One region of the Lacrimispora sphenoides JCM 1415 genome, then DNA from elsewhere that is predicted to be linked to it. Evidence: a T-box and tRNA genes for the amino acid it is inferred to sense, from the RefSeq annotation. Region 1 holds a T-box; the other holds one or more tRNA genes.
What was found. A T-box is a leader RNA that pairs with one kind of tRNA and senses whether it is charged. The one in region 1 lies ahead of proS (proline--tRNA ligase), so its partner is inferred to be a tRNA-Pro.
Positions count from the first base shown of each region.

Region 2: it has a tRNA-Pro gene. The T-box ahead of proS (proline--tRNA ligase) is inferred to sense a tRNA for this amino acid. The anticodon was not compared.

Region 1 is NZ_LT630003.1:4,823,776-4,840,150, reverse strand. Features, by position in the region: gene BMX69_RS21850 (ABC-F family ATP-binding cassette domain-containing protein) at 1-482, opposite strand, end outside; gene BMX69_RS21845 (putative ABC transporter permease) at 660-1,547, shown strand; gene BMX69_RS21840 (phospho-sugar mutase) at 1,617-3,353, opposite strand; gene BMX69_RS21835 (protein kinase family protein) at 3,469-4,449, opposite strand; gene BMX69_RS21830 (CCA tRNA nucleotidyltransferase) at 4,543-5,760, opposite strand; gene proS (proline--tRNA ligase) at 5,799-7,232, opposite strand; T-box leader at 7,286-7,494, opposite strand; gene BMX69_RS21820 (AI-2E family transporter) at 7,587-8,690, opposite strand; gene BMX69_RS21815 (RluA family pseudouridine synthase) at 8,791-9,492, opposite strand; gene BMX69_RS21810 (nitroreductase family protein) at 9,502-10,239, opposite strand; gene trhA (PAQR family membrane homeostasis protein TrhA) at 10,444-11,091, shown strand; gene BMX69_RS21800 (GIY-YIG nuclease family protein) at 11,141-11,386, opposite strand; gene BMX69_RS21795 (DUF3794 and LysM peptidoglycan-binding domain-containing protein) at 11,680-13,251, opposite strand; gene cysE (serine O-acetyltransferase) at 13,373-14,071, opposite strand; gene BMX69_RS21785 (protease complex subunit PrcB family protein) at 14,221-14,625, opposite strand; gene BMX69_RS21780 (AraC family transcriptional regulator) at 14,719-15,579, opposite strand; gene aguB (N-carbamoylputrescine amidase) at 15,666-16,375, opposite strand, start outside.
Region 2 is NZ_LT630003.1:1,460,501-1,476,875, reverse strand. Features, by position in the region: gene BMX69_RS06545 (DNA gyrase/topoisomerase IV subunit B) at 1-1,586, opposite strand, end outside; tRNA gene BMX69_RS06540 (tRNA-Gly) at 1,742-1,812, shown strand; gene BMX69_RS06535 (manganese efflux pump MntP) at 2,047-2,679, opposite strand; gene BMX69_RS06530 (acylphosphatase) at 2,942-3,223, opposite strand; tRNA gene BMX69_RS06525 (tRNA-Thr) at 3,533-3,605, shown strand; gene BMX69_RS24065 (hypothetical protein) at 4,009-4,317, opposite strand; gene BMX69_RS06515 (YczE/YyaS/YitT family protein) at 4,672-5,346, shown strand; gene BMX69_RS06510 (hypothetical protein) at 5,484-5,666, opposite strand; gene BMX69_RS24680 (collagen-like domain-containing protein) at 6,003-6,803, opposite strand; gene BMX69_RS24675 (peptidoglycan recognition protein family protein) at 7,015-7,449, opposite strand; gene BMX69_RS24060 (hypothetical protein) at 7,442-7,591, opposite strand; gene BMX69_RS06490 (IS110 family transposase) at 8,131-8,310, shown strand; gene BMX69_RS06485 (helix-turn-helix transcriptional regulator) at 8,736-9,176, shown strand; gene BMX69_RS06480 (hypothetical protein) at 9,139-9,525, shown strand; gene BMX69_RS24385 (hypothetical protein) at 9,757-9,996, shown strand; gene BMX69_RS06470 (flotillin family protein) at 10,286-11,833, shown strand; gene BMX69_RS06465 (GGDEF domain-containing protein) at 11,897-12,778, opposite strand; gene BMX69_RS06460 (flavodoxin domain-containing protein) at 12,795-13,340, opposite strand; tRNA gene BMX69_RS06455 (tRNA-Glu) at 13,488-13,559, opposite strand; tRNA gene BMX69_RS06450 (tRNA-Pro) at 13,586-13,659, opposite strand; gene BMX69_RS06445 (PolC-type DNA polymerase III) at 13,814-16,375, opposite strand, start outside.

The DNA of each region.
Region 1 (16,375 bases):
GTCACGTCCTTATCCAGGCCCATGTCGCTTAATCCCAAGGCCCTGGCCACTTCCTCCACCTTTGAATCAATAATATAAAAGTCATGGGCCATGAGAAGGTCCTGAATGGTTCCAAGTTCCTCCATCATGGAGGCCATGGTTTCCTCATCTGCCTCTCCCATTTTGTCACAGATCTCATTCATCTGTTCTTCCATCTGAAACAGGAACGCAAAAGCGCCTTTTAATACATCCCGGATGGTCATCCCCTTATCCAGCACCGTATGCTGGTCCAGATAACCCACGCGGACCCGTTTCGCCCACTCAACCTTACCTTCATCCGGCTGTAATGTTCCGGTTATTATATTCATAAATGTGGATTTACCTTCCCCGTTGGCTCCGATCAGGCCGATATGCTCTCCCTTTAAAAGACGGAAGGATACATCCTGAAAGATGGCACGGTCCCCGAATCCATGGGTCAGATGTTCTACGTTTAATATGCTCATTGAAAAACTCCTTTATTATTACGGTTTACTTTGGCTTTTCGCCGGCTTTTCACTATTCTAAATACGAAACATCATAATTCTACATGACAGAAGCAATTAAGGCAAGCAAAGGTTGCAAAAAAAGTCAAAAACGTTTATGATAAACCCAAAAGAATTTTCCATGGAAGGGTTAAGTTTATGTATTTATATACTTGGTATCAATGGCTGCTGTTTTTCTTCATCTATTGCTTTATTGGCTGGATCATCGAATCCACTTATGTTTCCGTAAGAAGCCTTCATTTTGTAAACCGCGGTTTTCTCAGACTTCCCCTTCTTCCTCTCTACGGAAGCGGGGCTATTATCATGCTGTGGCTGTCCATTCCTGTCCAGGGCAACTTATTCCTGGTGTTTCTCTTTGGTATGCTGGGTGCTTCCGCTCTGGAATACATGACCGGATATGTCATGGAGCGCCTGTTTAAGATGAAATATTGGGATTACAGCAGCAATCCCTTTAATTTAAACGGTTATGTCTGTCTTACCAACTCCATCGCCTGGGGATTTCTTACTCTTTTGCTGACGGAAGTTATTCACCGTCCCTTAGAATGGCTGGTCCTTCGCTTAAACGGGACAGCGTGCATCATCCTTGTGATTATGGTTGACCTCCTTTTTGTCACTGATGCCATACGCTCCACCAAGGAAGCCTTAGACCTTGGCCGCATCCTGGAAACCATGACAAAGCTAAAGTCCGAGCTGGATGAGGTGCAGGTGCAGATGGCCTTGTTAAAGGCGGAAACCGCCCAAAAGGTATCCGACATAAAAACCGAGACTATTATGAAGGCTGCCAGTTTAAAGGGAGAAACCATGGGAAAGATTTCCTCTTTAAAGGCCGAAACTGCCAGTGCATTAAAAGAATCCGCCTTAATGGAACGCCTTCAGTCACTAACGGAAACCAAAGAGAAATTGACCGGACGACTGACCTCTTATCGAAAGGGAATCCTTCGCCGGAACCCTACCGCTTCATCCCGGCTGTTCGGTGAGGCCTTAAGGGAATTAAAAGAATATTCCAAAAAATATAAAAAGTCATAATAAAAAAAACATAAGAATAAAGACGGAGTCTGGCTTTTAGCCAGGCTCCGTCTTTATTCTGTCAAAATCCTACATCATCTTATCTACCATAGCCATAACAGCCTCTCCAAGCTTTGCAGACCGCTCATCCGCATCCGCCATAGAATCACCCTTAACGCCATAGTAAAATTTAATCTTGGGTTCCGTTCCCGAAGGCCTTACACATAGCCATGCATCCTCTGTCAGATCGTAATAAAGTACATCCGACTGGGGTAGTCCGGTTGGTCTGGTTTCTCCGGTATTCATATCCTTAACGGTATCAAGCTTATAATCCCTGGCAGAAAGAACGTGATATCCGCCAACTTCTGTTGGCGTTTCCCTGCGCATGGTCTCCATGATCGCCCGGATCTTTTCCTGACCCTCAATGCCTTTTAAGCCGATGGCCTTCACCGCATCTTTATAATAGCCGTATTTTTCATACATGGCAATCATGGCATCCCACAGGGTCATGCCCTTTGTCTTATAATAGGCTGCAGCCTCACACAAAGCGACCGTAGCGGAAATGGCATCTTTATCACGGGCATAGGTTCCGATCAGACAACCATAACTTTCCTCCAGGCCAAACATGTAGGTTCCGTATCCGGTAGCTTCTTCCTTTAAAATCTGCTGGCCGATGTATTTAAAACCGGTTAAAACCTCAATAAGCTCACAGCTGTAAGCCTTCGCTACCGCATCCACCAGATTGGTGGTAACAATGGATTTGACTACCTGTCCATCTGCTGGGATCGCTCCTCTTTCCTTCTTCTGGCTAAGTACATACTCACACAGAAGAGAACCGGACATGTTGCCGGTCAAGGGGATGTACCCGCCGGATTTCTCATCCTTTACATACACCCCAAGACGGTCAGCATCCGGATCGGTTGCCAGAACCAGATCCGCATCCTTTTCCTTTGCAAGGGCAAGGCCCAGTAAAAAGGCTTCCTCTGCCTCCGGATTGGGGTAGCTGACCGTGGGGAAGTCACCATCTGGCAGCTCCTGTTCAGGAACTACATACACATGGGTAAAGCCGATTTCCTTTAACGCTCTTCTTGCTGGAAGATTGCCTGTACCATGAAGAGGAGAATAGACAATTTTAATATCATTCTGCATCTGGTCAATGGCATCCTGGTTTACTACCTGAGCCTTTACGTGAGCAATATATTTATCATCCAGATCAGCTCCGATGATTTCATATTTACCTGATTCCTTTGCAGCTTCCACAGTCGTCGTCTTAACCGTTGATATATCCGTGATATTCAGGACTTCTGCAGTCACCCCTTTGTCATGAGGAGGAGTAAACTGGGCGCCATCCTCCCAGTATACCTTGTATCCATTATATTCCGGTGGGTTGTGGCTGGCCGTAATGTTGATACCAGCAATACAGCCTAACTCCCTTACAGCAAAAGAAAGCTCCGGTGTTGGACGCAATGATTCGAATTTATAGGCTTTGATCCCATTGGCTGCCAGCGTAAGTGCAGCTTCCTCTGCAAACTCCGGAGACATGTGCCTGGAGTCATATGCAATGGCCACACCCTTTTCGGCGCCGCCCTGGCTTATTATATAATTAGCAAGACCCTGGGTCGCTTTTCTTACTACATAGATATTCATCCGGTTGATTCCAGCGCCGATAATACCTCTTAAGCCGGCGGTGCCAAATTCCAAATCCTGATAGAACCGCTCTTTAATCTCATTTTCATCGTCACCGATCCCCCGGAGTTCTTCCTTTGTCGCCTCGTCAAAATATGGATTTAAAAGCCATTCCTTATATATACTCCTGTAATCGTTCATAAGCAAAATACTCCTTTCCCTCCTTCACTGTTATGGATATTATAAATCATAACATGGTAAAAGAAAAGTGTATTTCCATTATTTTGTATCCAAGCTGAATCAAGGGAAGTTTCATTCAATTTTGAATTCTTGACAGGAAAAGATTCCGCAGGGGCTGCTGAATCTCTAAATCCTTTAGCTTTTCAATATTCCGTGCGGGAATCCAGGCTTTATTGGCATTATAATAAAAGTTAATCTGCTTCCAGTATTTTTCAGGATATAAAAATAAATAGTATAAGCATATCCTGTCTGCATCCGAAAGAGGGAGAACCTTAGTATAAGTTTCCAGCATGGCCATACCAAGCTTCAAATTCCAGTCATGCTTTTCCATGGCTTTCCGCATGAAATGATATAAGTCCTCCATCTGCATGCCCTTATGCATGCGATTGAATTCCACGATAGCCACATCATGAAAGCACATCAGGACGTGGTGCTGGTTTAAGTCCCCATGACACAAATACTCCTCACTGTCCCTCCGGGTTTCATAAAAGCCTGCCATCCCCTTACAGGCTTCCATGGCCTGTTCGAAAAATATATCATAATTACCCATGACACATAATTCAAACTCAGACTTTTTTCGTTTATTCCGGATGAACGTGCGGGCGCGTACCAGCTCCCTGTTATGGCGTTCCATTTCCTCAGCCGGCTGCTGTACCAAAATGGACCCTAAATTCCATTCCTCTTTAAAATCAATCCGCCGCAGCACTTTATGTAAAGAAGCAATTTGTTCGATGGCACATAATACCTCTTTGCTATCCTTCAAATTGCATTCCCGATCCGCATACCAGTCTTTTACAATCCACCGGGATCCATCCTCGGCACTGGAGAGGAGTTCACCATCTTTATTCCTGACGTAACGGTCCACTTTCAAGCGGCAGGATTCTTTCATCTGTGAAAATACCTGATCTTCAAATTCCAGGCGCTTTAAGGTTCCTTTATATTCCCGAAGCAGTTTAAGCCCCTGATTCGACTCACACAGCCAGGCGCCCCGGCCGCGTTTCACATCCAGAATTTCAAGCTCATACTGCGAAAGCACCTCTGTGTATTTCTCGTTCACAACCACCCCTCCAACTCTTAGCTTATCAGCTACTTCTAGGGTATGAAGAGGTGGAAAAAAATATGCAAAATACGGTAGAAAGTTATACGTGCCTTAGCCTTGTTCCTTAATAAATTGTTCTGCTGATTTCATCAAATATTCCCTGTTATTGCATTCCGGCTTTTCAAGTACCAGCTGGAACAAACGGTTAAGCACCATTCCCATCCCAGGCCCCGGCTTCATGCCTGCATTGATCAATTCCCTGCCGGTAACGGCCATGTCCTTCAGGCGGATACACTCCCCATCCTTTAAGATTTCCTCTGAATACTGCTCCACTATTTTTAACCTTGTTTCATAGGATGTATGGCAGAATACCTTCTGAAAGTACAGCAGGTCCTTAAAAAGCTCCGGGGAAAGGGTGCTCATAACCTGCCGGATAGCCGGCTTATGAGCCGGGATCTCCGTTTTCCACAGACTGACCAGGGTCTTTGTCTGATAGATGGTATCATTATCAAGCTTCAGTTCCTTAAGGATCCTTACCGCATCCTCAGGTTCCTCAAGCCTTAAAAAACCGGTCCAGCGCATGTGCTTTTCAGGTGGCAGTTCGGTAAGCCTCTCTGCTTCAAAAAGCTTCTTTCCCGCATCTTCAAAATGCTCTGAGATATAAGGGCCGATCCCGTTTTCATATACATCCATAAGCCTTCCTGGATGATCGGAAAGGAGGAGCTTTGTAAGCTCCACCTGGATCCGTTCCTTGCTGACCTTAGCCATGTTGGGGGCTATAACAGAAATTGCCGCCCTTGTCTTAGCTTCCATGTCAAAACCCAGCTGGGCAGAAAAACGGATGGCCCTAAGGATCCTTAAGGCATCTTCGTTAAACCTGTCAAGAGGGTTTCCCACGCAGCGGATGACCCGGCCCTCCAAATCCTTTACTCCGTCAAATGCATCCACTAACCCCTCACGGTCGCTGTATGCCATGGCATTGATGGTAAAATCCCGGCGTTTCAAATCCTCCAGCAGGTTTCCCGTAAATTCCACGGATTTTGGGTGGCGTCCATCCTCATACTCTCCGTCTATGCGGTATGTGGTCACTTCATAACCTTCATGGTCAATAAGTACCGTAACAGTACCGTGCTGGATTCCCGTATCAACCGTTCTATTAAAAATTTCCTTTACCTGTTCCGGCTTTGCTGAGGTTGTGATGTCCCAGTCTTCCGGCGACCGGCCTAACAGGCTGTCTCTCACGCAGCCTCCCACCACATAGGCTTCAAAGCCGCTGGTATTCAGTTGTTCGATGATCTTCCTCGCCGCCTCCGGAACCTGAATCTTTATCACTTTTTTTACCTCCTGATTTTCCTACCCTGCCGTTTTTAATACGCTCTGCCCCAGTAAACCATCTTACCTGCAGGCTTTCCGCAGCATACACAGGTATCGGCAAGCGTTTCCTGCTTAAATGGCATACAGCGGGATGTTGCTCCTGTAATCTCCTTGATCTTATCCTCGCATTCCTGGGAGCCGCACCACATAGCCTTTACAAAGCCCGGTTTTTCCTCCACAGTTTTAACAAAGGTTTCCATATCCGTTGCCTCATAGGTATGAACATCCCGGTGAATTCTGGCGCGTTCCAGCATATCCTTTTGGATTGTCTCCAGAAGCTCTCCTACCTTATTATTTATCTCATCTAAGGATACGGTAATCTTCTCATGGGTATCACGGCGTACCAAGACCGCCTGGTTCTCTGAAATATCTCTTGGACCGATTTCTACACGAATCGGAATACCACGCATCTCTGATTCGCTGAATTTCCAGCCCGGGCTCTTATCGGAATCGTCAACTTTTACTTTATAATTAGAAAGAACTTCTTTTAACTCATATGCCTTATCAAGAACGCCTTCCTTCTGCTGCTGAACCGGAACGATGATCACCTGGACCGGAGCAATTCTGGGCGGAAGCACAAGACCGCTGTCATCGCCATGAACCATGATGATGGCACCTATCATCCTGGTAGTCATGCCCCATGAGGTCTGATGAACATACTGGAGTTTATTTTCCTTATCAGAATACTGGATATCGAAGGCCTTTGCAAAGCCGCTTCCAAAGTTATGGCTGGTTCCCGACTGAAGGGCTTTGCCGTCATGCATCAAAGCCTCAATGGTATAGGTTGCTTCTGCACCTGCAAATTTCTCCTTGTCGGTCTTCTGGCCCCTGATCACAGGCATTGCAAGAACTTCTTCACAGAAATCTGCATATAGATGAAGCATCTGCTCTGTCCTCTCCTCAGCCTCCTCCGCTGTTGCATGAGCGGTGTGACCTTCCTGCCATAAGAATTCTCTGGAACGTAAAAACGGTCTGGTAGTCTTTTCCCAGCGTACCACGGAACACCACTGGTTATAAAGCTTTGGTAAGTCCCGATAGGACTGGATCTCTCTGGAATAAAAATCACAGAACAGGGTTTCAGAAGTAGGTCTGACACAAAGCCTTTCCTGTAATGGTTCTAAGCCTCCATGGGTTACCCAGGCGACCTCAGGAGCGAAGCCCTCTACATGATCTTTTTCCTTTTGAAGAAGACTCTCCGGAATAAACATAGGCATGTAGACATTTTCAACCCCTACTTCCTTAAACCTTCTGTCAAGCTCACTTTGGATGTTTTCCCAAATGGCGTAACCCGCCGGCTTAATAGCCATACAGCCTTTTACGCTGGAATAGTCGATTAATTCTGCTTTCTTTACAACATCCGTATACCACTGCGCAAAATCCACCTCCATGGATGTAATCGCCTCTACTAATTTCTTTTCCTTTGCCATAACAATTCTCCTTTCCTATCCTCATAAAAATAAAAAGAGCCATCCGTTCCCTAAAAAGGGACCGAACAGCTCGGCGGTGCCACCCAATTTAGCCATGAACAATGCCATGACTCACTTTTTTATCCGTTAACGCAGGAACTGCGCCGCAGTTTGCTGCGGGACTCCGAGGTAGGTTGGGTTATGAGAGGTATAAAGGCTTTCCAGCAAACGGCCTTCTCTCTGGGATACATCATCACCTACTGGTCCTCTTCAACGTCTTATTACTACATTATAATAAAAGATTGTATGGTTGATTTTACGTTATTTGCAAATGTTTGTCAAGTGGGTCCGGACTTGTCTGCCAAAGTATTTTATTCATTCCTCCGGATCCAATCTTTCCTTTCCATCATGACAGCACCAGCACTCATACACCTCCACAATATCTTCCACAATCAATAAACCGATAGGGCCAAGAATAAATCCCAAAAGCCCGAAGAGCTGAAGTCCCACGTACATGGAAGCAAGGGTTTCCAAAGGCGTAAGGCCAACTTGTCCTCCCATGATTTTTGCTTCCATGATCTCTCTTAGGAAATAGCAGATCACATAAATGATGATCAGTCCGATTCCGTACTTCCAGTTTTTATTGATCATGGAAAACAGGGCCCAGGGAATGAGCACCGTCCCTGTCCCGAAAATTGGAAGCGCATCCAATAGCCCGATCCCGATCCCGAATAATATAAAGTAGGGATTTCCCAGCAAAAACAGTCCTGACGAACAAACCACCATGGTAAACAGCATGATAGCTCCCTGGGTCTTTAACCAGGCACTTCCCACCGTTGTAAGCCGTCTTCCCAGCATGGCATATTCAAAGCGGAATATGGAATTGTCCCGTCTTTCCCGGATCTCATCCATTTCCTGAAGGGACAGGACCGTGGCAATAAGCAGTATGATGATAATAACGGTTGCCTGAACGATCCATTTCATAATGGTCATGGAGTTCACCATGAGAAAAGGCATGATCCTGCTTTTAATGGCAGTCTGCCCTCCTGTTATGATATCCCTTACTATTTCTACCGCATATCCGTCAGGCAGCTTTAAAAAACGCTCTGCAAAGGAACAGTTATCCATGAGCCAGTGATCCACGCCTTCCAGGATTGCAGGAAGACTTTGAAGCAAAAGCTTGGCTTCCAAAAGCAGCTTTCTTCCACCCACGTAAAGAAGGATCCCAAAAGCGATCATAAGAAGTATGATCTCTACTCCGCCAATAACCGCCAGGGGAATGGAAATCACCTTCCCCTTTACAATGAAGCGGGTCTTTTTCTCAACCCAAAGGGCAGAGGGCCGTAGGGAAAGGGCAAATACATAAGCAATCAAAAAGGGAATCACAAGGGGCAGCAGATATCGAAAACACAGATACACTGCCCCTGTAACTCCCAATATTAATAATGTTTTCTTCAGTTTCCTGCTCGGTTTCACCATGGACTCACCTGTTTCTGATTTGTACTTCTTTTGTACAATCATTATTATGAGCCGTCTGGTAAGAAAATATGCGAAATCTGATTAGTAAAAAATTCCTTCTTTATGCAATTCCCGATAATGAAAACATCTCAAAGACTTCTCCCTTTGGTTTCACTGAAAAGCTCAGCCTTTTCTTTGTGACTGGATGGAAAAATGATAAGCTGTAAGCAAATAATGCCACGTTACCGGCGGCAGTATTCTTTTGAACCTTGGGATTATACTTCCGGTCGCCCCACAGGGGTGTGCCGTGGCCCGCCATCTGTACCCGGATCTGATGATGGCGGCCGGTTTTTAATGTGACCTTTGTGAGACAGCACTCTTCGCTCCCGATGTTCTTGTTTTCCACAACCTGATAATGGAGCTCTGCGAGTTTTGCACCTTTTATCCCCTTATCCACAATTTTAGAACAATTGGTTTTTCCGTCCTTCCACAAATAATCCACGTAAGCTCCAAAGTTTTCCACAGGTTTTCCACAAACCACAGCATAATAAATTTTCTCCATTTGATGCTTAGAAACCTGACTGCTTAAGGACTCTGCAGCTCCTTTGGTCTTTGCATACACCATGACGCCTCCAACCGGCTTATCCAGCCTGTGGATAACTCCCACATAAGGCTCCCCTTGCTTTGGGGATAACGTGTTGATATGTTTCTTCACCTCACTGACCATATCCGGTTCAAAGGACCTTGCAGTCTGGGATTCTATTCCCACTGGTTTTTCTACCACCAGTATCTCTTCATCTTCGTACAGTATGTTAAGATCCATGTCTATGTTTTACTCCTCTTTCTTCCATGCAGCCATCATAGCTTCCACAGACCGGCTCATCTCTGCACTGAAATCAGAATTCCATTTGCGTTTGCAAAAAGCCTTTATCCATCGCTCAAAGTCCTCTTCCCTGCCCTGGGTCTTTTTAAGCTCCAGGGAAAATTCCTCCGGGCTTAAACGGCGGTAGGAATTCGTGGACACCACAGCCTCAGGCTTAAGCCGCTCCGGCTTTTTTCTCTCCTGCTGCTGCCTGGAGGGATATCCAAAGACCACCATAGCCGCCGGAACCGCATACTTAGGAAGGCCGAACAAATCCCTGTGGGTTTCATACTGCTCCATAATATCCCCAATGTAACAAGAGCCAATGCCCATGGATTCTGCCGCCACAACCGCATTCTGAGCGGCTATAAGGGCATCATCACAAGCCAGCAAAAGATCTCCGAGTCCAGGCTGGCGGACCTCTTCTTCATAGTGGCAGAACAGCTCGTACCACCTCTGATAATCTGCTACAAAAACCAGCACCAGAGGTGCCTTTGCAATAAATGGCTGGTTATCGCAGGTTACTGCCAGGGTTTCCTTTCGCTCCTGATCCGTCACATCAATAATGGAATACAGGGTCATGTTTCCTGCCGTAGGTGCCTGAAGGGCCGCCTCTATAATAGCCGCTTTTTTCTCCGGTTCAATGGCCCGGTCCTCATATACACGGACAGATTTTCTTTCCATAAGTTCTTTTATCGTCTGATTCATAGGGCGGTCATACCTTCCTTTTTATAATTTTCATTTTATCTATTCATTATATTTTATTGTTCCAATTATAGCAAACCCATTTTTATATTTTATCTTTAAAAAACTATTGCATTTTTCTCACGCAAAGTGTATAGTATATAAAAATGCAATACATAGTATTGATTACTACGTTAAAAGTTTTTGTATTCTACAAGGAGGATTTCCATGGAATTTAAAATTAAAGATCCGGTCAGTGCCCTCACACATTTTATCGCTATGATACTGGCGCTTATAGCCGCAGCACCACTGCTTATTAAGGCTTCTTCCGACGGGGGGCTCCATCTGGCCGCCTTAACGGTTTTTATCATCAGTATGGTTTTTCTTTACGCAGCCAGCACCATCTACCATACTCTTGATATCTCACCGAAAATCAACCGTCTGCTGAAAAAATTAGATCATATGATGATTTTCATCCTGATAGCAGGAACGTACACACCAATCTGCCTGATCGTTCTTGGAGATAAGACCGGCTGGAGCCTGCTTGCTCTGGTTTGGGGCATTGCCATTTCAGGAATTATCATAAAAGCCTGTTTTATAATGTGCCCCAAATGGTTTTCGTCATGCCTCTACATTGCCATGGGCTGGGTTTGCATTCTGGCATTTTCAAAGATTACGGCTACCCTTTCTTCTGCCGGTTTTCTCTGGCTGCTTGCAGGAGGCATCATTTATACCATAGGCGGCATTATCTATGCTCTTAAGCTTCCTCTTTTTAACGCGAAGCATAAAAGCTTTGGATCCCATGAGATCTTTCACCTATTCGTCATGGGCGGAAGCTTATGTCATTATATTTTGATGTACCATTTTGTTGCATAATACCGGAAAAACCGTCAGTCCCGCATACTCGCGGCCTTGACGGTTTTTCTTATACAATTTCCCCCATCAGTTTTAGCTTGTCCTTCCTGGTAAGTTTTTTAATTGCGGCTTCCCTCCGCATGGCTTCTTCTTTTGTAGAAAACTCCTCCCAGTAAGCCAGGACCACAGGTCTGCGGGCTTTTGTATATTTGGCCCCTTTTCCCTGGTTATGGGCTATTAAACGTTTTTCTAAGTGGTTTGTCCAGCCGCAATACAGGGTATCATCTGCACATCTTAAAATATAGGTATAGTTCATGTTTTTTCTTCTCCGGTATCAGGAAATTCAGGGTATGTAAACGGTAATAACGCCTTGCAATACGTCACTACCGTCCAGGGTAACCTGTCATCTATCTTAAGCACCAGCTGGATGCGTTTTGGCGCCATCGATGGTTGAAGCTATAGCTCAGCTATAGTATATTATATAACAGGGCAAGCTGATATGTGAATAGCAATCTTTATCATACCCTTTTTTAAAAAAATCATTCAGAGGAATAATCAATTATGCCAGGCAAAAGCGATCCCTTCTGCCTGGCACTTTATTGAATAAAATTATGCCAATTCCTTCACAAGAATCAGCCGGTCACCCGGTCTTACGGATTTATCCGTCAATCCATTGGTCGCTATAATGGTATCAATGGTTGTATGGAACTTTTTAGCGATATTCCAGAGGGAATCCTCAGGCTGCACAATATATCCCACGATTCCGGGAAGCTTCTGCAAGTTGTTTAAATCCATGGGCGATTCCAATGCGTTTGTGATGATCTGCTCGCGGATCGGCTGCAAGGCCAGTAAGTCAAGGGAAATGGTCGACTTCACTTCAACGGTTCCTCCGCCCATCATAACCGCGCTAAGCTGCTCTAAGCCCGGATTCAGCTGGCAAACCGTCTGCTCATTGATCCCCGGTGCCTCAATCAGGAAATGGAATGGAATATCTTCCACGGTTGACTGGATCGGCTGGTCATCGTCAGAAGTCATATAAAGGATACGAACCTCTAAAACGCCTTCCACATGAAGTCCGTCCTCTTTGATTTCCGTGTCATCGATTTTAACAGTCCCTTCACTGTGGCATATCTGGAGGATCCGGTCCGCCTGATCCAGGCTGAGCTTTTCTACCACCTTGCATCTGCTCATATTTTTCGTCAGGATCTTATCAAAAAGAGCTTCCTCCGTCTGCAGCGTCAATTCCCTGTTGGTGGAATATATATCGCTGAGCAGCTCCATATTCTCTTCCTTGTAAAGCTTCATATCCAGCTCAAGAACTGAATCCATATCCATTTCCCGCATCTCACCGTCTGAATCCGGTTTTGCCTCAATATCCTTATGGATTATGTGGACTGTAACCAATGGAACCATATCCTCAGTCATATCCGGAACAGCCAGCTCCCCTGAAAACGGAATGCTCTCCTCTACCCACTGGATGGGCGCGCCTTCCCCTTCTCCCTGGTAAATAACAAAGACTAACAGTTCCCCGTCAAGCATCATCTTTCCATCCATGGGCCTTAAGGAAACGCCTCTTAACTTCATTTCGGTCCATAAAACGTGATCAATGTTTGGCTTGTTTCCTGAAAGAGTAACCGTATCCTTGATGCGGAACGTATCCTTGTGGCGGAGAGCAATGGATGCAATATCCAGATTGCGGCGAAGGGTTTCCACCATTGGCACATCTGTTACCGGGCCTCCCGTGTCCACTTCCACAGCAGCGTTTATATCGCTGGCAGTTTCCACCTTCACCTTAAGTGATACGATCGACTTTACGCTCAGCTTCCTGGAATTAATGAGCCCAGCGTTTAAATCCTCAAGCTCCCACCCCAGCTGGACGTAATCCTTCTCCTCCAGTCCGGGGACATTGATGGGTTCCTCAAAGTTAATGCTTCCTGAAAGGGTCTGAAGCCCTCCATCCACTCCTCGGAAGAGATTCATAAAATCCAGCTTGCCCCGGACCACGACCCGTTCTGTCTGAACCTTTACGGAATCAATGGTAATATCGCCGGAACTTAAAATAATCTGATCCACATCATCCATACTGTCTGGGACGATGAAGTCATCGTCAAGAGTAATCTGGGACGCGGCATATCCTTTCCAACGATTCATATGTATGTTTTTCTTCACCAGCTCCAACATAAAAAAGCACCTGCCTTACCTTCTTTATTCCTTTAAGAAAGTTTATGCAGGTGCATGTTTCATTATACTTTTTTTGTTATCATTCCCGGACTTCCTGAAATACAAGAGAGTTTTAGCCCTTCTATTCCTCAATTTTCCCCTCCAAAGATGCCTCCGCCTGATCGGAGTGCTCTTTTTCCTGATAGGAAGACAACTCTGTCTGCAGTTTAGACAGCGTATCTTCCAATTCCCTGACCCGCTCTTCCATCTTGCAGTAATGATCCATGGTCACCAGATTGCTTTCCTCCTTGGGAAGGGGCACACCATCGATCTTAATCGGGCGGGCGGGAATTCCGACCGCTGTTACGTTGCTCTCCAAAGGCTTTAAAAGCACGGCATTTGCCGCTATGGTACAATTATCTCCTACGTCAAAGGAGCCTAGAATCTTAGCCCCTGCTCCTACGGTCACATTATTACCAAGGGTTGGATGGCGCTTTCCCTTATTAAGTCCCACGCCGCCTAAAGTAACTCCCTGGTATATCGTACAATTGTCTCCTACCACCGTAGTTTCTCCGATCACCACTCCGCTGCCATGGTCAATTAAAATCCCATGCCCCAGCTGCGCGCCGGGATGAATCTCGATCAGTGTAAAAAATCTTGCCAGCTGGGAAATAAACCTGGCTATAAAAAACATCTTGTGCTGGTAAAACCAGTGGGCAAATCGATGCCAGATCAAAGCATGAACTCCCTGATAGAGCAAAAGCACTTCAAGCTTGCTTCTGGCCGCCGGATCCCGCTCTTTTACTGCCGTAACATCAAGCCATATATCCTTTAATATCATATTCCCCTTCCTTCTCCTTACTACCTTCTCTTATTTGAAGTAGTATATCATATGACGGCTTAAGAAAAAAGGGGAATTTACGTTTTATCTGCCACAAAAACAGCCGTCCCGCTTTTGCCATCTGCGGAACGGCTATTTCAACTTCTTTTCTACTGAAACACTACCGGAAGCTCTGACATCTCCGTTTTAATGACGATGAAGGGATAAGAGGGTTCCGTCCCCGTGTTCTCTCCCTTTTCCGGGCCGATCAGCTCCGTATCCAGGACAATGGAATTATCTGTCAGATAAAGATCATTGACTGCGATGCTATATCCTCCACCAGCCTGCTTTCCGAAACCAACCACTATGTAAAGGTTCTGATCATCGCTGTAGGTCAGCTTAAAAGGTGACTGCTGCTTCTCAGCAATGATCTTACTAAGTTCCTGCGGAATATCTGCGTCAGCTACCACGGTAAATTCCAGATCCCGCACCTTATCACCACTATCCTTGTTTAAAGTACACCCGCTTAAGGTACGTACTACCAGTACCCACATGGCCAGACCGAAAAAAATCATCCATCTTCTGCTAAACAGTCTCTTCATAGCACACTCCCCAACTTATTAATTATTACTATATATATGGGGAAGAAACGGATTTTATGAAGGGATTTACTCTTTTTTACGGACTGGGATCCAAATTTCGCTCCTATATTCCTCTGAAGTGATATCTCCCTCGGGATACCATTCCAGCTGTGGTCCGTCTATCATCTCATAACCGGCTGACGGAAACCACTCCGTAAAGATCCGTTTCCAAATATTCTGCTGTCCTTCCGGCAATTTGCCCACGCATTCAAAAATCACATATTGGCCGGCTGGTACCACCAATTCAGCCATATCTTCCGGTATCTCCTTGTCTGATCCGGTCGCAATGTAATAATCGAATCCATTATCATCAGGATTGGCACATGCTCCCATGAAAAGCAGATCCTTATTGTCATTAAATTTCAGTATTTCCTCGCACCTGTCCTGACTGTAGAACTCATTCCAGAATTTCGGGATCCTTTTTAAATTCTCTCCATTGTCCAGGGACATTCTTTCCTTAATTCCTACCAGCCGGAATTCTCCCAGCTCTTTTACGTAATAATTCATAGCCTCCACTCCTTTAATGGTTATTTCAAAGGAGATGCGGGGATAAGCTTTGATCTTCCTTCCGGATTTTCTCACCTCGCTGGGATTCATACCGTGCACAGCATAAAATGCCCTGGCAAAGGAAACCGGCGACTCGTATCCATACGTTAAGGCAACGTCAATGACTTTTTCCCCTGTGGTCAGAAGCTCCATAGCGGCCTGGGAGAGCCGCCGTCTTCTGATGTAGTCCGCGAGGGAAACATCTGCCATAAAAGAAAACATCCGCTGGAAATTAAAGCTGGAACAGGAGGCACGTCTTGCCACTTCCTCCAGATGAATCTCTCCGCTTAAATTATCTTCAATATAGTTCAGAGCCCCGTTCATTTTATCCAGCCAATCCACTCTTTTACCTCCCGCTCTCTTTGATAGCTTCAGCATAATATAGTTTCAGAATATTATCGCAACTTTTCCTGCACAAAAAGGTGAGTTTAAGATTTTCCTGTGGTTTTCCCGTACATTTCCGGCCTGCGATCGCGGAAAAGCCCCCAGTTTCTCCTGTCAGTCATCATCTGATCCAGATCAAAGGAAGCGCATATGACGCCTTCTTCCTCCCGGCCCATAGAGGCTATGACAGCCCCGGTATTATCCGTAATAAAGGAGGATCCATAAAATTTAAGAGAGGAGCTTTGATTCCCGTTTGACATACAGGGAACAACGGATTCCACTCCGATCCGGTTAGCTGCTATGACCGGAATGATATTGGAAGCAGCGTGTCCCTGCATGCAGCGCCTCCAGTGCTCCATGCTGTCGCATTCCAGGATAGGTTCGCTTCCAATGGCAGTAGGATATAAGATCAGCTCCGCTCCCTGTAAGCCTAAGCACCTTGCTGTCTCAGGAAACCACTGATCCCAGCAGATCCCTACGCCGATTTTCCCGTATATGGTGCTAAATACCTGAAAGCCAGTGTCCCCGGGAGTGAAATAAAATTTTTCCTGGTAGTAATGATCATCGGGAATATGGGTCTTCCGGTATATTCCAAGATTTGTCCCATCGCCGTCAAGAACTGCCACTGAATTAAACATGGTATTTCCTGACCGCTCATAAAAGCTGATGGGAAGCACCACCTGAAGCTCAGCCGCAATCCCGGCGAAATGCTTAACCGCCTGGTTCTCCTCTGCCGGTTCTGCATATTCATAAA
Region 2 (16,375 bases), 1.9 Mb from region 1:
TAAATTAGCTCCGGCATAAACCGGTACAAAAAGGTGAGAAGAAGGGTGTCGATATGGCTTCCATCTACATCGGCATCGGTCATGAGAATGATTTTATGATACCGCAGCTTTGAAATATCAAAATCATTGCCGTATCCTTCGGAAAAGCCGCAGCCAAAGGTATTGATCATGGTCTTGATCTCCGCATTGGCCAGAACCTTGTCCATAGAGGCCTTTTCTACGTTTAATATCTTTCCTCGGATCGGAAGAATGGCCTGATGCTGTCTGTTACGTGCCGTTTTCGCGGAACCGCCCGCAGAATCTCCCTCTACGATAAAAATTTCACATTCTTTTGCATCCCTGCTTTCGCAGTTTGCAAGCTTTCCGTTGCTGTCAAAGGAAAATTTTGACTTAGAAAGCATGTTTGTCTTTGCCTTCTCTTCTGCTTTACGGATCTTTGCAGACTTTTCCGCGCAGCCGATGACTGCTTTTAAGACTTCCAGATTCCGGTCAAAATATCGCTGCAGCTCATCTCCTGCCACAGTGAATACCGCCTTTGTGGCATCGGCGCTTGCAAGCTTTGTCTTGGTTTGTCCTTCAAAAATGGGATCCGGATGCTTTACTGCCACTACGGCTGTTAAACCGTTTCTCGTATCGGCTCCTGTAAAGTTGGCATCCTTTTCTTTTAAAATCCCCAGTTCTCTGGCATAGTTATTGATCATCTGAGTGAAGCGGGTCTTAAATCCCGCCAGGTGGGTTCCCCCTTCCTGGGTGAAAATATTGTTGCAAAAGCCCAGGATATTCTCTTCAAAGGTATCCACAAACTGCAGGGAAACCTCCACTTCAACCTTATCCAGGGTTCCCTTAAAATAGATGGGATCGTGAATTGCATCCTTTCCGGCATTTAATTCTCTTACATAGGCGATGATTCCATCGGGTTCATGATAAATGACGGTTTCCTCTTCTCCCTGCCTTTTATTCACATAGGTGATATGAAGATCCGGATTCAAATACGCAGTTTCATGAAGACGGCTTTTCAGCCACTCCGCTTTAAAACGGATCTTTTCAAAAATCTCCCCGTCAGGCAGGAAGTTGATTTCTGTTCCTGTCTCTTTTGTTTTTCCTAACGTGGGAAGCAGGCCATCCACCAGTTCTACCGTTGGTATGCCCCGCTCATATTCGTCGTAATGAATCAGACCATTCTTATATATTTTAATTTTCATGTGGGCAGACAGGGCGTTCACAACCGAGGAGCCGACTCCGTGCAGGCCGCCGCTGGTCTTGTAGGCGTCATTATCAAATTTACCGCCTGCATGAAGGGTAGACAGTACGACTCGCTCTGCCGATATTCCCTTTTTGTGCATCTCCACCGGAATTCCACGTCCTGCATCCTTTACGGTACAGGATCCATCTGCTTCCAGGGTGACCCAAATCTGACTGCAGTAACCGGCAAGATGCTCGTCCACCGCGTTATCTACAATCTCATAAATCAAATGGTTCAATCCCTTTGTCCCAACACTGCCTATATACATGCCCGGACGTTTACGAACCGCCTCCAGGCCTTCCAATACGGTAATACTATCCGCATTATACTGTGCTTTTGCCATGTTACTCCTCCACATCTGGTATTATCATTTCCCATTATACAATGCCTTTTCCAGTTTTGGCAAGTTTCTGGCATTTTTTTTGCTAAATTCATAAAAAAGTATTGAACTTTTCCAATACCCTATGCTATAATATAAAACGTATCGAATGATATTATGCAGATATAGTTCATTGGTAGAACATCAGCTTCCCAAGCTGAGGAGGCGGGTCCGATTCCCGTTATCTGCTCTAAACAAAAAGAGGACTTCCAAAATAACTTGGAAAGTCTTCTTTTTTTTGCTTGATACAACTTGATAAATGCTAAAGAAAAATTACGGAATATACCGCACCACCTCACATCTATGTATGATGGAAGGCCAACGCCCTTGCAGTAACCCGATTGCTCCATGTAACTATGATAACATATCCCATTTCTATGTGCTAATTTTTCCAAACATTCTCCATACATATCCCCTCTTCATTTTACAAAGGAATAATCCCCAAATGGCCAAGCAATATTTTCAAACCAATTAAAACTAATATAATACCTCCGGCCAGCTCCGCTTTCGATTTGAACCTTGTGCCGAATACATTTCCTATTTTAACACCGATCATGGATAAGGCAAATGTTGTAATCCCGATAAAAGAAACCGCCGGAACGATGTTGACCTGAAGGAAGGCGAAGGACACGCCCACAGCCAGAGCGTCTATACTCGTGGCAAGGGCAAGGGGCAGCATCTCGTCGGGCTTTAAAGTGGCTTCCTTGTTTTCAGGCCGCTTTCCTCCGGGGCAGTTTCTGTCTTTGCACGTTTCAACCGGACAGACTCTGTCAGGACATCCCCCTCCTTTAAAACTTTCAAAAATCATTCTACCGCCAAGAAAGCAGAGCAATGCAAACGCGATCCAATGGTCATAGGAGATAATCTTGTCCGCAAACCATGTGGCTGCAAAATATCCCATAAGCGGCATAACAGCTTGGAATATACCAAAGTACAGACCGACAATCATTGCCTTTTTTACGGTTGTTTTCTTCATTGTCAGCCCGGTGCAGATCGCCACGGCAAATGCATCCATAGATAGCCCCACAGCAAGAATAAAGAGTTCAACTAAGTTCATTTTACTTCCTCCGTACTAAATCGTTTATTCAACAAAAAAGACTCCCGTACAACCCTGTCAGGTTATACTTGAGCCAATATAAAGAAAAAGACCTATGTATAGCCTGGGCTATACATGAGTCTCGTTTTTTAAGACAAGCCAGACCATCATGGTCAGTATGTTGACTTGACACGCGGCAGTCCGCGCAAACTACTCCCTCATGAGCTATTCTGTTGTGTTGGTAGTATAACATGGGTATGCAGCCGATGTCAATCTTTCTCACTTAATACCTTACCCGGAATCCGCTTTCTTTCACTGGCGGGATCTCTGCCGCCTGGAAGCTGTCAATCATAATGTAACGATCCTGCCTTAAATGGTCGAACAGGCGGTCTATTTCTTCTTCCCGCCCCTGCAGTTCCATTTCCACCCGCCCGTCATCTAAGTTTCTCACCCAGCCGGTAAGGTTAAGGCCCCGGGCAAGCTGCTGGGTTCGGAAGCGGAATCCCACCCCCTGGACCCGTCCGCTGACATAAACATGCTTTCTAATTTCACCCCATTTTTCCATCGCATTCACCCGCACCCTGACCTCCTTAGTGACAGGGTTTCTCCTTTATTAATAATAGTCTCATCAATGACCACATATATTTAATTATAAAAACGATCTTATTTTCCGGCTGACTCTTTCCGCAATTTTGCGTAAAAAACTCCTTATAAATAGGCGCTTTCTCATGGATTCTTTTACTAATTATATCTTTTTATGGGGAATTTGGCAATCCTTACGCAATTTAAGTTTTTTTTCAAGTAGGGGTTGATTTTTTACCATATAGCTGTTATACTATCAAAGGTTCAGACCTTATAATATTATAACCGGATTGCTTCCGTAGCGCAGTTGGTAGCGCAACGCATTCGTAATGCGTGGGTCGGGGGTTCGAGTCCCCCCGGGAGCTTTAAAGAAACCTCGTTTTTACGAGGTTTTTTCTTGTTTAAAAGGTAAACTTTTTTTTCAGGAGATCTGTTTTTATTCAAATGACTAACTTTTGACTAACGTTTTTCTTCTATATATAATAGGCTTAAAAATTTTACAATAATACCATGCTATACAAAATAGCAATTTACGTCTGTATTCGATAGACAAAATAAAAGTAGGCAATTAGTAATATATCTTGTCTACTTTATTTTTAACTTCATCTTTTACAGGAGTTCATATTAATTATTATTCAAATCTTTAATTGCCATTGTCACTTGAAGAAAATGAGCACCGTTTCTCCATCCAACCTGTCTAATACGCGATATCCGCGTTCACTGAAAGTAGCAATTCCATCTGCATTTGGCTGACAGAATCCATCGGATTTACAGCTTCAATCTTTTCAGACATCCTGTTTTCCCATCTTCCAACAGATTTTTTCCAGACAATTGTATATTTATTGGCACAGACTTCCAGCTTTGTCCCATCAGCAAACAGGGTCTCACCACAGCAATGGCCTGCACTTTTTGTCTCATGCAAAAAGTTTGATAAGCATCATAAATATCTTGCGTAAAAATCTTGGCTGATACATCTGAAAAATGGCAAAAGCTTTCGTCAAAGTTTACCATGATTTTTTCCTCATCATAGACCATACCTTCCGGCAACTCCCTATCCAGAACTTCTGGGAAAACCATCTGAGTAAGACAGACGCGTGATAATGGTGAAACTGGCGGAGAAGGGCAAATCCGGGCAGCAGAAGCGTACTGATATTTTGACTGCCTCAGCCCGGAAGAACAGGAGACCTTTGGGAATTATCTTGCCCGTATGATGTCCGGGGGAGGCTGATTTGGCCTCCATCCTGTAATAATGTGATAAAACAGGATATAAAAAACTAAAAAATTTTTAGGTATACTAAAATTAATTATGCACAATGCCGAATTTTCATATGGAATTTAAGTAACAATGTCCATTGCAGGTGTGAATCCTAAGTGATAAGATTATTGAATAAAATATTTAAATAACACAAAAAAAATAAGGGGAGTTTGCTTGTGAAAAATTCAGACATGTTTAAACGTTATGGACTGTTTATTGCAGGAGTTATATTCAGTGCATTGGGAATCAGCCTTATAACGAAAGCAGGGCTTGGTACATCACCGATTACAAGCCTTGCTTTTGTGTTGACCTTTATCTTTCCTAAGAGCCTGGGCGTATTTACAATGATGGTTAATTTTGCTATGTTTCTACTTCAGGCAGTTCTTTTGGGAAAAACCTTTAAGAAGATCCAGCTTTTGCAGCTTCCTGCCGCACTTCTGTTTTCCCTGTGCATTGACGTATGGATGTATCTGCTCTCCTTTTGTAAGGTGGGAAATTATCTGGGTGAGGCTCTGATGCTGCTCTCAGGCTGTGTATTCTTAGGCTTTGGAATATCACTTGAAGTGATTCCCAATGTGCTTATCCTGCCTGGAGAAGGTCTGGTAAGGGTGATAGCAGGGCTTACAGGCTGGAGGTTCGGCAGGGTTAAGACCGGATTTGACCTGAGTATTGTTATCAGTGCTGTGATTGTGTCTGTACTTGTGACAGGCAGCGTGCTGGGAATCAGGGAGGGAACAGTGATCGCTGCTCTTATTGTAGGAAGTATTTCTCACTTTTTTATAGACAAGGTATCTGGCCTGCTTGCAGGGTGGATTCCCGCTTATACCAATACAGGGGATGTCTGTCTGTAGGCGTTGTTTCTGTTGGTCCGCCGGAACCGGGTACTTCTGTATAAAATGACGGTGCACCTGTCGATTTTTTCGATGGGTGTTCTCTTTAATATGATGCTCTTAAATAAATGGCGGGTTCCAACACCCGCCATTTTATATTAACTAGCAATCCCATTTTTTTTCGCGTCTTTCTTCATTTCTTCCGCAACATGGTGCACAATTGCATCCATCGCGGAAACCTTCACAGTAGCATCTTCTTCTTTCTTCCGCGCAAGGATCAACACGTTCACGTTCACATTCGCATTTACATTCACATCTGCATCTACAATTATTTCTGCCACCAATGTTAGAGCAACCCATTATAAAATACCTCATAATCATTATTCACAATATATTATATGGGACGGATAGACGAGATGTGCATTTTTTGAATGAGTAGAATAAAGGGCCCCAGTTTGGAATACTGGAGCCCTTAAAATAGGAGTAAAACAAAATAACAATAACAATATATTATATGCAGTATATTGGCCCTTAGTATATTGTAACTAATATAGAATATATTATTAGACATGCCACCATTATTCTTGGATGCAATGACGCCTTTTATCGTTGAGCAAAGGCCTACTCTGCTAATCATGGATACTTCAGCCTCCGTTCTGATCCAGGAGTGCAGTGTTTTAAGAAACACAAGTAACGCTATAAATATCGGTGTAGCTGATTTCCTCATTATACCATGTTAAGTTTTGATCCCATCGATATCCAGAAACGGCTCTCTGTGTACTGCTTCTTGGAATCAGCCAAAAATTATCTCCATCTTTCATCCAAACATAAATCATATCATTCATGCAATCTTCTATAATTGAAACTATTGTACTTGGTAACGAAGGTAGCGATTCTTGTGACTCAATATCTTCAAACTCCCACAGTCTAGCCGCTGTTGTAGTTGCAGAAGCCATTGGGATCATAGGACTTGTTGGGGTCATAGGACCTGTTGGGGTCATAGGACCTGTTGGGGTCATAGGACCTGTTGGGGTCATAGGACCTGTTGGGACCATAGGACCTGTTGGGATCATAGGACCTGTTGGGGTCATAGGACCTGTTGGGGTCATAGGACCTGTTGGGACCATAGGACCTGTTGGGATCATAGGACCTGTTGGGGTCATAGGGCCTGTTGGAGTCATAGGACCTGTTGGTAATTTGAGCCCTGGAAAGCCTGGAAATGTGGGACCTGTTGGAGCTGTCGGAGCTGTCGGGCCTGTTGGAACTGTCGGACCTGTTGGAACTGTCGGGCCTGTTGGAACTGTCGGACCTGTTGGAACTGTCGGGCCTGTTGGAACTGTCGGGCCTGTTGGAACTGTAATTTGATTTTCAAAAAGCTTATAATCCGCTCTGTTTTCTTCTAGTGTAGGTATCCAGTTCATGCCAGAATAAATATTTCCTCTTGAATATAAATTGCCATATTGATAATCATAATACATATTCATGATCCCTTTATTTATATTTCTAATATATTTATATATATATCCGAATAGATAAGTGCTTGTTTCATAATAAATAAAGAAATTTATAAAGGATACAGGCAGGATTAAAACCTTCCCGGTCCCTGTACCCCATCATGATTTGATACATACAGCGCACATTCTAGTGGGTGACCTGCTCTCGGTTCTAAGTAAAAATCCTGTCCATCAATCACATGCCAGCCAGTGAGTGCGTACCCATCTGGATTAAAACTGTATTTATGGCCATTGATGATTTGCAGCAGGACTTATAATACGTAGTCTTGGAATTAGCATACCACCTGCCGTTTTTATCATGGTTCCAGCCCAGAGTATATATAGCAGGAGTTACAAGGGCCGCCTTAAATGCCTTCCAGGTGTACTTTGTATGATTATAAACGTATGGATTTGGACAAATCTTCCCAGTTACATCATAATGGCGGATCACCAGGTCCGCAGGTATATTATATTTTGTCATCAGCTCTTTGGTTGGCACTATGGCCTTCTGAACCGCTGCATCTTCAAAGTGCCAGTCCCGGCTTGTGTCTGCCAGATTTCCACTGCTATTTCTTACACACATTTCAATTCCCAGGCTAAGCAAGAACAAATTCATTAAATAACTAATCATCGTCACCACATACATCACTTTTAGAGTCAAATACCGGCCTTGATATAGTAAATCCTAGTGTCATGAATACTGCCATAGCAACTACATACAGTACAGATACTTTAAATAATGTGGTTGCTGTTTTTATCACTTTCTTAATCATCCTGTCTTCCTTTCTTTGGGCCACTGGATATGCCTCTATTAATATTTTCACTTAGCATACCCAGTGAAAGATAATGTAATCCATTTGTACCGTATTTACCCTGGTTCTTCCGTCAGGTCAGAAGGTTTTGTACAGCTTGTTCACATTTTTTATGTAAAATACATATATTATTATTGAACAGAATATCAACCGTAGGGGAAAGTCTTTGTACATCTTTCATAGAAAGAACACCTCATTATTACTTTTTCGCCCTGGATCTTGATATGATGTTCTGCAGTACTTCCTGATCATGATTGTATTGTGTACCCCAGGGGTGGAAACCATAGGTTTTCGCCCCTTTAAGGTTAAATACTAATTCGTACTATATAAGAGTAGGGAATTTACCCTATTCTTATTTTTTGTTATGATGAGGTTGATTGGCTAACGTAATTTTAATTGGGACTCCACGCCCGCAGGTAAAGCTCCCGGGTCACTAACGAACATGAATAGATATTTGAGATGTTGGACCCAATCATAATAATTTACCAAGGAGGAATACCATGATTGCTGTTGGTATTGATGTATCCAAATCAAAAAATACCGTTGCTATTCTTAATTCTGATGGTGAAATACTCGCCAAACCCTATGATATTCATCATGTTGAAAGTGATTTAGATAACCTCATCACTTACCTGCACTCTCTCCATGATGATATAAAAATTGTACTTCGATGCATCTAGGTCCCGGTACTCCAATATGGATCGTGCGCATTCTCGGCACAGTTTGTTCACTCATTTTACGTTCCCTCCTTTATTACTTGGGATCAATGCTTTCCACATCTCCCTTACCTAATGCAATTCCCAAGTTCACACTCTGGATAACAAGCTGCATTAGATCGCGTTGCTTATCATCAGTGTTCATGAGCAGCGCCGCAATTTTATCAACTTCCGGTAATACTTTAATGCTATAAATTGTATCAGCCTTGCTAACCCTCCTTTATTTTTTGATTTTCATTCAATGTTTGTGTTGGTAAACTGATATTTTCACTTATAAATGTGTTTGTCAACATTTTAATGCGATTTACTTACCTTTTTTGTGTTGACAAACTCATTTTGCAAATGTATACTCAAATCAGGGTTTTTCAAGAAAGGGAGTGATACACCAAATGGAAATGCATGATAGAATTAAAGAATTAAGAAAAAAGGATTTAAAAATGTCTCAAGAAGCTTTTGCCGATCGTTTAGGGGTAACTAGAGATGTTATTGGAAACATAGAATTAAACCGACTTGCTAGGCCAGATCAAAAATTATCTCTCATAAAACTAATGTGCAGAGAATTTAATGTTAATGAAAATTGGATATTAGAAGGCTTGGCCCCAAAATTTATTGAACCAGGCACCTTTTCCCTTGATGAATACACAAAGGCAAAGGGATTAACAGAAAGAGATCGTATTATTATCCGGGAATTTATGGCACTCGAACCAAGTGCAAAAGATGCTGTGTACAATATGCTTGAAAAAATTTTTTTAAGCGAAGAATGGCATGGAAATAAACCGATGGATTATTATAATGAAATTTCAAAAGATCCGGAGGAATTCGAAATTTGAAATCAGCCGCACCTTTACACCAAAAGAAACATGGAATGAGGATAGAATCGAAAAAGAGGTTCAGAAATTTGCTGCCAGATTCTACGGCCACACCATGAAGGAATATTCTAAAATCCTCCGTCAGGACGGCATCCGCCTGGATAACAAACCCGGTGGTCTCTCTAATGGTACAATCACAAAAGACAAGTCTGTTATCAGTACTATGTCTCCTACGCTGTTTTCGAAGGAATGCTTAGTATTAATCCTCTTATATACTCTGGGAAGCGCAGAGGCCGTCAGAAAGCCGCCAAAGAATATAAGGTTGACTATTTTACCAATGAACAGACAAAATGGTTTCTATGGGCATTAGAGAATGAAATAGACATAAAGCGCAAAGAACATAAATGTAAAAGAAAAGACGGTACTATATAAACAGTCCGTGAATATAGTCAAACATGGAAACTTCCACTTAAATGGCAATTATTCTTTGTTCTTTCCCTTTTTACAGGCAACCGGCGTGACGAAACAATTTCCCTTACTTGGGAAGACCTGGACTTTAAAACCTGTACCGTTAATATCGATAAATCCACGGCCAGTGTAGATGGAGAAATTTATATTAAGGACACTAAGACTCATTCCTCAGGAACTCCATGTGGTCCCCCTTTTTGTAATGGATATTGCTGCTGAACTTAAGTCAGTCGCCGGGGTTCTTGGTCACGCCGATCCAACTACAACCCTAAATATCTATTCCTACTACTTCAAAAGCAAAAATCAGGAAGCGGCTAATATTATGGAAAATGTTCTTTGCCCTGCTCCAAAGTCCGAAGAACAAGTTGTATAAAGCAGCGGGAAAGCAGTTTTTCATCCCACTACTTTCCCACTACATACGGCAAAATCGCTTGAAAAAGCAACAAATACAGCAAATTAAAAATCGAAAAAACATTGTAAATTCGAGGTTTTTCCCATTTTTCTACCAATCACAATGTAGAAAAACAGTTTTCGTAATGCGTGAGTCGGGGGGGGGGCGAGTCCCCCCGGGAGCTTTATAAAAACTTTACGAGGTTTTTTCTTCATATAAAGAATTACTTACACGATGCAATTGAAACTTTTTATGATTGAAAGGAGAAATTATGTTAGAGATCATTTTACCATTCGTTCTTACTGCTGCAGCTGTAATTGTCCTGCTCGGTATCTTAGCAAGCGGATATGTAAAGGCACCGCCAGACAGGGCATTCATTATTTCAGGATTGAAAAAAGAGCCAAAGATTTTAATTGGACGCGCCGGAATTAAAATCCCATTTCTTGAACGATTAGATAAGCTTTACCTTGGTCAGATGACGGTGGATATCAAGACTGAACAATCTGTGCCAACCAATGATTTCATCAACGTGAATGTGGACGCTGTTGCGAAAGTAAGAATTGAGCCAACGGAAGAAGGAATCAAATTAGCTGCTAAAAACTTCTTAAATAAAAACCAGGATCAGATTACCCAGGACTTACAGGATTCTCTTCAGGGTAATATGCGTGAGATTATCGGTACTCTTACTTTAAAAGAGATCAATACTGACAGAGATTCCTTCTCCGATCAGGTAATGGCAAAAGCATCAAAAGATATGAAAAAACTTGGGATTGAAATTGTATCATGCAATATCCAGAATATATCCGATGAGAATGGCCTTATTAAGGATCTTGGTGCCGACAATACGGCAAGAATCAAGAAAGACGCTTCTATTGCAAAAGCTCAGGCGGAAAGAGACATTGCTATTGCCCAGGCAGAAGCGGATAAAGCCTCTAATGATGCAAGAGTACTCGCTCAAACAGAAATCGCCCAGAAGAATAATGAACTTGAGATCAGGAAGGCTGAATTAAAGAAAGAATCTGACTCAAAACGTGCGGAAGCGGATGCAGCCTATGAAATTCAGAACCAGGAACAGCAAAAAACAGTTCAGACTGCTACGGTAAATGCCCAGATTGCAAAAACAGAGCGGGAAGCAGAATTAAAGAACAAAGAAGTTGCCGTTATGCAGCAGACTTTGGAAGCCGAAATTAATAAAAAAGCCGATGCAGAACGCTATGCGGTAGAACAGAAAGCTTCCGCTGACTTGGCAAGAAGGCAGCGTGAAGCGGAAGCAAAGAAATACGAGCAGGAAAAAGAGGCAGAAGCAAGAAAAGCCCAGGCGGAAGCAGAAAAATTTGCTATGCTCCAGGAAGCCGAAGGTATTAAAGCCAAAGGTGAAGCAGAAGCTGCTGCTATTCAGGCAAAGGGACTTGCAGAGGCGGAAGCAATGGAAAAAAAAGCGGACGCAATGAAGAAATACGGGCAGGCCGCGATGATGGAAATGATTGTGCAGGCATTGCCAGAGATGGCAAAGGCAATTGCAGAACCATTAGCTGCAATTGATAAGGTTACTATTATTGACAGCGGAAATGGTGATACAGGTGTAACTTCCATGGGGAGCTATGTACCAGCTGTCTTAGCTAAGACGATTGAGTCTGTAAAAGAAACAACCGGTTTGGATATTACAGAGATCATGAAGGCAAATACATATGATGCCAAGGTAACCAGAAATGTAAATATTACTGGAATTCCTGATGGTACAAATATAAATGAACCGGCAAGCGAAGTAATTGTTGCAAACATCAGCAAGGATATTGCTGAAAGCACAGATAAAGAGTAAAAACAGAAAAAGAAAAACCATCCTTATACAGGATGGTTTTTCTCATTTATTAATCTTATTTTATCATATATCCGAGCTTTTTTCCTTTTTTGCTTTATACATCTTTTCATCCGCCCTGCGTATAAGCTCCTCCGCAGTCACAGGAAAGTCCTTCATGGTCTCTATCCCAAAAGAGATGGAAAGTGGCCCCCCTTTTACAGCCTGGCTTAACGGCATCTGTTCAATTTCCCTTTGTATGCATTCAGCAATTGCACGTGCCTGGTCTTCTTCAACGCCGCTCAGGCAAAGAAGGAACTCATCTCCTCCATATCTCGCAGCCCAAACATCATCATGAGAAATATTCCGGGCAATGACTTCGCCTGCTTCTTTGATCGTTGAATCCCCCGCCTTATGCCCATAAAGGTCGTTAATTGCTTTAAAATTATCAAGATCAATAAAGCATACGGACAATGGCTTATGCCTTAACAAAGCATTTATAATATCAACCGGAAGGCGCTCATCCACAAAACGCCTGTTATAAAGGGTTGTAAGGGGGTCTCTCACTGCCGCATCATTAAGCTCCTTTATAAAGCGGGAAAATATTTCTCCTTGGTTATAATCACCGTTCCCCACGAGCATTGTGTCGGTAGCATTTTTTAACAGCTCAAGTACCGCCGGACGATCGGCGTTATCAATGGGAATAGCTGTTACAAGAAGAACCTCTTCCCTGCTTTTTTCCATTTTTACAAAGCTTTTATTTTCCTGATAAGCTCTAATGGAAATACAGTTATCACAAATCCTGTTGTTTTCCCAATAATGATAACATACATCCGGTGTCCCGGTTAAAGATGACTGGCGGTAATCCAGCACCCTTTTGTGGAGCGGATCAACCAAACGTACGATATCATACATTTTATAAAAAAAGTCCAATTTGTCTTTTATCTCATCCAGCGAAATATTATCCATTTTAACCCCGTAATGCTTATAAACTCCGTATATAATTTATAAGTGGCAATATCGTTTCTTTATTTATAAAATCAACCTTTTTTCCGTAGCTTGCCAGCATCTCTTTGTCTTCGTTTGTCAAAGAATTCTGGTCCTTTTTTGCGGTCATCTTGCAGACAAGAGCCATCATTGACCGATGTATGGGACTGAGTTTGGAATAATCCATGGCCCCGCGTAAATGGAATACTTTGATCTTATCCTTCATTTCTTCGGTAAGATCCTTATACAGGCTCTTTTTAATATGATCCGTATTGACTGTATCGGAAGGATCAGCCAGTCCGCAAGTGAAAATTACCAGATTCTTGTTGGAGAACTTAGAGAAGTTCTTTGTTAATATCTTAATCCCGTTGACGCCCCCGGCATAAAGGCCGCCGCCTAAAATGATGGTATTATACGGTTCCAGATCACTCGCCTTTATATCTTTACCTTCAAACAGATCACAGGATAATTCCTCGGCGATCCATTCCGCATATTTTCTGGTCGCTCCATATTTTGATTGATATACTACTGCAATCTTCTTCATAACAGGCTCCTCCTATATTCTTTATCTATGACAAACCTATGTATTCCTAATCGTTTTATACATCAATCAAAAAATAACAGCGCTCCTATTTTAAAACTGTCCCACTTAACGCAAAAACCCCCAGGCTGCTCCTGAAGGTTTTTAGTATGACCTATCCGAGAATCGAACTCGGGTTTCCGCCGTGAGAGGGCGGCGTCTTGACCGCTTGACCAATAGGCCATTTACAGCATATTATTGATACAGAATCGAGGCGACAAGATTCGAACTTGCGACCTCTGCGTCCCGAACGCAGCGCTCTACCAAACTGAGCCACGCCTCGATTACGTTAGGTAGTATAATACATATCCCAGCGGATGTCAACCTTATTTTCAAAATTTTTTTATTATTTTAAAATTCTGGAAAAATTTCAATAAATTTCTGTTACTACTTATACGGAAAAGCCCCGGGCCTAAGGGGGAATCTTATTCCCCCTGTTAACCCAGATCAAACAAGGACAGCTGATTGGATTCCGGGAGTTCAAAAAGAAGTCCTAAGTCTCCCATCAGATCACAGACGGTCTTACTGACCTTTGTCCTGTTTCTGAAATCTTCCCTTGACAGGAAAGCTCCATCCTTTACCGAATCCACGACGGCATCAGCTGCTTTTTCACCCAATCCGTCGATACTGCTTAAGGACGGCATCAGTTTGCCGTCAATGATCTGGAAATGCCTTGCCTTTGCCCGGTAAATATCGATGGGCATAAAGTCATATCCTCTGGCATACATCTCCTGTACGATTCTCATATCCCTTAGGGTGTCCTGCTCTTTTTTGGAAAGAGTGTCGATCCGCTTCCTATAGTCGGCCAGATAATACTCCAGCTTATCCCGTCCCTGGCACATCAGCTCATAGCTGAAGCCGTTGGCACGGATACTAAAGAAGGAGGCATAATAAGCCAGAGGATAAAACACCTTACAATAGGCAATACGCCAGGCCATCATAACATAGGCGGCCGCATGGGCCTTAGGGAACATGTACTTGATCTTTTTACAGGACCAGATATACCAGTCCGGAACTCCGTGGGCGGTCATCTCCTCCTCCCACTCCTTCTTTAACCCTTTTCCCTTTCGGACGCTCTCCATAATGGAAAAGGACAGTCCCTCTTCGATTCCCATTGATATTAAATAAACCATGATATCGTCGCGGGTACAGATTGCTGTCTGAATGGTAGCTTTTCCCTCTTGAATCAGGGCCTGGGCATTGCCCAGCCACACATCCGTACCATGGGCAAGACCGGCAATACGTACCAGGTCAGAGAAATACTTGGGCTGCGTGTCAATCAACATCTGCATGGCAAAGTCCGTACCAAACTCCGGAACCCCGAGGGCTCCAAGCTTACATCCTCCGATATCCTCCGGCGTGATTTTTAAGGCAGAGGTGTCCTGAAACAGCGACATGACCTCCTTGCTGTCCAGGGGAATATCCTTTACCGGATCAAACCCAATTAAATCCTGAAGCATACGGATCATGGTAGGATCATCGTGTCCCAGAATATCAAGCTTCAGTAAGTTGTGGTCAATGGAATGGTAATCAAAATGGGTGGTTACCGTCATGGTGGTCATATCATTGGCAGGCCGCTGAACCGGAGTAAAGGAATAGATCTCCTCTCCATGAGGAAGTACGATAATTCCGCCCGGATGCTGTCCGGTGGTTCTCCTGACTCCAACACAGCCTTGCACGATCCGGCTGATCTCGCAATTGCGCTTTCTCACCCCATGCTCTTCATAATAATTTTTTACATATCCAAAGGCAGTCTTATCTGCCAGGGTACCAATGGTCCCTGCCCGGAACGTCTGGCCCTTGCCGAAAATGACCTCTGTATAGTCATGAGCCTTACTTTGATACTCACCGGAGAAGTTTAAGTCAATATCCGGCTCCTTGTCTCCCTTAAAGCCCAGGAAGGTTTCAAATGGAATATCAAATCCGTCTTTTGCCAGCGGACGTCCGCACACCGGGCATACCTTATCCGGCATATCACATCCCGCCATACCGGAGAACTGTTTTACTTCTTCTGAATCAAAATCATAATAATGGCAGGACGCACAATAATAATGTGGGCTTAAGGAGTTTACCTCCGTAATTCCTGACAGATAAGCTACAAAGGATGAACCGACAGAGCCTCGGGAACCTACCAGATACCCATCCTCATTGGATTTCCAAACCAGTTTCTGAGCGATAATATACATAACAGCAAACCCATTGGAAATGATGGAATGAAGCTCTCTCTCCAGACGCTCCGTAACAATTGTCGGAAGGGTTTCTCCATAGATGGCATAAGCCCTGTCATAACAGATCTTTCGTAAATCTTCATCGGAATTCTCAATGACGGGAGCACACTTATCCGGGCGAACCGGAGAAATCTTCTCGCACATATCGGCAATCTTTCTTGTATTTTTAATGACTACCTCTTCCGCCTTATTTGGCCCCAGATATTTAAATTCCTTCAGCATTTCCTCAGTGGTACGCAAGTACAAAGGTGCCTGATCGTCGGAATCCTTAAAGCCCTGGCCTGTCATAATGATCCTACGGTAAACCTCATCCTCCGGATCCAGAAAGTGAACATCACAAGTGGCGCAAACTGGTTTTCCAAACTGCTCACCCAGGCTTACGATCCTTTTGTTGATGTCGATTAAATCCTGCTCCGACTTTATTGAACTTTTCTCATCCCGAAGCATAAATGCATTGTTTCCCAAAGGCTGTATTTCCAAATAGTCATAAAAGTGAACCAGCTTTGCAACCTCTGCGTCGGAAACTCCCCGAAGGAGGGCCTGATACAATTCTCCTGCCTCACAGGCGGAGCCTATTATCAGTCCTTCCCGGTAATTATTAAGAACGCTTTTGGGAATCCTGGGTCTTCTTGCATAGTAATTAATGTGGGAATAAGAAATCAAACGGTAAAGATTTACCCTCCCCACATCGTTGGCAGCCAATATGATCACATGGTAGGTAGGAAGCTTTTTAATCATATCCGCCGTCATGGCGCTTAGACCATTAAGCTC